2 regions of the Paenibacillus sp. 2TAB23 genome follow, and region 2 is predicted to be linked to the other one. Evidence: riboswitches for the same ligand, from Rfam matches in the RefSeq annotation. Region 2 holds a riboswitch; the other holds the start of a gene.
What was found. A riboswitch is a leader RNA that binds a small molecule or an ion and turns the genes downstream of it on or off. The one in region 2 is predicted to bind cobalamin.
Positions count from the first base shown of each region.

Region 1: another riboswitch for cobalamin. It lies ahead of AB4Z29_RS30770 (S-layer homology domain-containing protein); the one in region 2 lies ahead of AB4Z29_RS04270 (ABC transporter substrate-binding protein).

Region 1 covers NZ_JBFRGD010000037.1:35,512-37,713, reverse strand. Annotated here, with positions in the region: gene AB4Z29_RS30775 (TerC family protein) at 1-764, shown strand, start outside; cobalamin riboswitch at 908-1,106, shown strand; gene AB4Z29_RS30770 (S-layer homology domain-containing protein) at 1,256-2,202, shown strand, end outside.
Region 2 covers NZ_JBFRGD010000002.1:328,937-331,138, reverse strand. Annotated here, with positions in the region: gene AB4Z29_RS04275 (FecCD family ABC transporter permease) at 1-441, opposite strand, end outside; gene AB4Z29_RS04270 (ABC transporter substrate-binding protein) at 482-1,471, opposite strand; cobalamin riboswitch at 1,611-1,752, opposite strand; gene AB4Z29_RS04265 (FixH family protein) at 1,954-2,202, shown strand, end outside.

The DNA.
Region 1 (2,202 bases), on a different contig from region 2:
ATGGCTGGGTGTTGCTCGTATTGGTTGCGTTGGAAGGTTTGCTCGCAGCCGATAACGCGCTAGTGCTGGCGATAATGGTTAAACATTTGCCGCCAGTTGAACGTAAGAAGGCGTTGTTCTACGGATTGGCAGGCGCGTTTGTTTTCCGTTTTGGTTCGTTGTTTGCGATTTCGTTTCTGGTGGATGTCTGGCAGGTGCAGGCGATCGGAGCGCTCTATCTTCTGTTCATATCGCTCAACCACATATTCCGTAAGCTCATCGTGAAAAAAGCCGACGATTCCGTAGCCAAGAGCTCGGGTAAGGAACCGAAGAAAAGCGGCTTCTGGTTTACGGTCTTGAAGGTTGAAATCGCGGATATCGCTTTTGCAATCGATTCTATCTTGGCAGCCGTAGCGCTTGCCGTCGCTTTGCCGGCAACAACATTGCCGAAAATCGGAGGCATGGATGGCGGTCACTTTATCGTAATTTTCCTTGGTGGTTTTATCGGTCTGGTCATTATGCGTTTTGCAGCGAATATGTTCGTGAAGCTGCTGGAGAGCAGACCTGCATTGGAAGTCGCAGCGTTCTTCATCGTCGGCTGGGTCGGCGTCAAGCTGGCGGTACATACGCTGGCACATCCATCACTGCACGTAATCCCGCATGATTTTGCGGAATCGACAGGTTGGAAAGTGACGTTCTATGTTGTGCTTCTGCTGATTGCTGTTATCGGCTGGTTCGTATCAGGCGGCAAAGAGAAGCAGGATCGGGCTTCGGAAGCGGCTTAATTGTAAGATTTGAACGTTTAGCTGCATATCGTTCCGTTTCATCAGAGGGTGCCCGCGGGCACCCTCATTTTTTGTGTTACCGAAGGCGCGTCCACAAACTTTAACATGACAAACGAGTAAATATTCGGTATGATGAGCAAGAAAATTTCATAGAAGAAACAGGTGCCAATGATGGAGCTAAGCAAGAAAACCATGGATTGGTTAAAAGGGAAGCAGGTTTAATTCCTGCGCGGTCCCGCCACTGTAATGGAGGAGTCTTTGCAAGGACGCCGCTGGGAAACCGGCAAGGCTGCAAGGATGTTGATCCCGAGCCAGAATACCTGCCTGTTTTCATTACACCGTTAACTCTACGATGGATAGGGAGGTGTTTATTAGTGCATGCAATAGTTAGCTGTATAATCTATTAAACCTCTTAACCATTAACGGTGAGAGGTTTTTTTGTATAGCTTTATTTCATAAATCGTTTGGACGAATAGGAAGGGGAGTTCATCATGAATACGAATCGATTTATTGCATGGTTGTTACTTGTAAGTGTGTTTATGACAATGCTTTCAGCCAATAGCCAGGTTTCCTATGCAGCGGAGGATGCGCACGAGCATGCCTACGATGTGTTGGAACATACGGAGAATAGCCAGGAAGATGAAGACGCTGCTCTGTCGAGCCTGAACATTGCTGCGGACATAGAAAAGCCGATTATTAGCTCTACTGGCTTAGTCGATCAGCAGCAAGCGATTTACCGCAAGCTTAGCTTTATGGCATCAGCTGTAGACACAGCAGATCCGGCTGTACAACTGGCAGTTAATCTAAACGGTGATCTGATCACAGCCAAGGATGAGACGTACACGGTTTCCCTGCAGCCAGGCGACAATGTCATTACGTTAACGGCAATCGATACGGCTGGTAACCGTGCAGAGGAAAGCTATACGGTTCATTACGCATTCGCGCAGAGCACAGCAGCCGCAGAGCAGCTTGAGAAAAGTCTTGCTTATTTAGTGAAGACGGTCAAAAGTCCGAAGTTTGGAACGGGTGCGGGCGAATGGTCTGTCATATCCTTGGCACGCGCCAATTACCCCGTACCGGATAAATACTATGATTCTTACTACTATAATGTGACTGAGCAAGTAAGAGCACTCTTGCTGAAATACGGCGGCAAGCTCGATAATAGCAAAAGTACGGAGCACTCTCGATTGATAATGGGGCTCGCCTCTATTGGAAGAGACATACATAGCGTGGCGGGCTACGATATTTCACAAGCGCTCGCTGATTTTGATTATGTCATCAAACAAGGGATTAACGGTCCTGTATTTGCTCTCATTGCCTTGGATACCCATCAGTACGAGGTTCCATTGGCGGAAGGCGCTGCGGTGCAGACCACAAGGGAAAAGCTTGTTCAATATATTTTGAATCAAGAGGTTAAGAAAGATGCGATGGATGCTGG
Region 2 (2,202 bases):
GATGAGTGTTTCCATATGCATAACACCTTTTTGATTGGCAAGCCAAAACACGCCAAGCAGCGTAGCCATCCCCGTTGCGAATGCAACAATCGGAATGGTCCACATCCCCATCGCTGCCTGTAATCCAAACAAAATAATAAAAGCTGCGCCTACTGAGCTCCCTGATGCAACACCGAGCGTATAGGGATCAGCAAGAGGATTACGGAGCACGCCTTGAAAACCTGTTCCCGCCAGCGCCAGACATGCGCCTACCAGAACAGCGAGCAGCACGCGGGACAATCTTACTTGCGTAACGATCGCGATCTCGCCCGCCGAATAAGAGACTGCTTCATTCGAAAACCAGGGCAGCTTATGAAGCAATATGCCCCATACGTCTCGCACCGAAATGCCCGATGAGCCAATCGTTAAACTCACCACGATAGAAACAGCAAGAAGGAGCATGGCTGCTCCTCCGTACCAAACCAGTTTATAGGTCATTGCTTTATTTCACGAGATCCGGGTGGATTACTTTAGCAAGCTCCAGCAAGCCGTCCGCTAAACGCGGTCCAACGCGCACGAGCGGATTCTCTGTCACTGCATGCAGCTGTTTGTTCTTCACTGCGGCAATGACTTCCCAGCCTGGGCGGCTTTGGATGCCAACGACGATCGGATTCGGATCCTCCTTCAAATCAGGGTATATAATCAATTCTGGATCCTGAGCTACAACTTCCTCTGCACTGACCTCGAACCAGCCTTGCGAAGCAGCAGAAATATTAATCCCGCCAGCCAGGTTTAAAAGCTCATCAAGAAAAGTGCCGGAGCCGACCGTCCAGCCTGGCGAAAACTCCATATACACTTTTTTTCTCTCAGCGTTTTTCACCGCATCCGTTACTTGCTGTCTTACCTGCCGCATATGATCTGCAATTTCAGCCGCTTCGGCAGGTTTATTCATAATATGACCTAAAATTTCTAATTTGGCAATAACGGCATCATAGGTAAGCGGATCTGATGCGTACACGGGTATTTTAAGCTCTCTCAGCTTTGCGATTGCATCTGTGTTCAATGTGGACGAAGCCAAAACTAGATCCGGATTCAATGCCACTACGGCCTCAATATTGGTCGTCATATCCCCAACCTTTGGCTTTGCCGCTGCATCCTCGGGGTAATCGCTCCATTGATCGACACCTGCTACCTGCTCCCCAGCACCGATCGCGTAGATCGTTTCTGTTTCACTAGGCACAAGCGTCACAACCTTAGTTGGCTGCTGCTCAAAAGTAATCTCAGTCCCGGTATCGTCTTTAATCGTGTAGGGATATACCGTTGCGTCTGAGGTTTCTTCTGACTTATTGGCATCCGAATTCGTAAGGTTCGTTTCTGGACGTTGCTGGTTTTCAGGTTCTTTGTTTACTCCACATGCACTTGTGGCAACAAGCATTGCCGCAAGGAGCAATCCAAACAGAGCCTTCATTAATTTACGGTTATTTCTTACCATGTTTCTCTGCACCTCTTTTTTAGTTTGTCAAAACAAAAAAGCATCACCGGCAATTGTGCCAGAAATGCTCCCATACGCTCTTCCATTACTTGCAAAGCGACAAGCTTTCCGAGCACCCTCCCTATTTCCACGTAGGTTTAAGCGCATGTAAGGACTGGCAGATTTTCTGACTCGGTCGTAACGAAGCCTAAAGCGTCGCTATCCAACCTTACAGTGGCGGGTCCGTGCCGGAATTGCACCGGTCTTCCCTTTTAAGCTTCAAAGAGCACTGCAAGATGTTGATACCTTGCAAGAATCTCCTATCCGCACCTGTCCGTTTACGATTGATTAATCAGTTGTTAATATACACCGACATCGCGTATTTGTCCATTAAACAGCAGCAATTCATTCTTGCAAGCCGAGTTCTGCTTCCCACTCTTCCCGCATAGGTAACTTAAATGAGCATCCTCTCAAAAAAACGACTGAAGGAGGATAAAGATTAGATGCAGCCGAATGATAAATTCCGCACCTCATATTTGAAATTTTTTCTCATTTTCTTCTTACTCGTGCTACTAATCGGTTTTGCTATTTGGTGGTTTCAGCAAGATGAAGCTGTACCTCCGCAAACGACGGAGCATGCCTTCAATAGCGGTACGATAAGCTGGACCATTGCGGAATACCCCGCCAAGGTTTTGCACGAAAATCAATTCACGGTTGATATAAAAGATATACAGGGCTTTCCGGTTCATGAT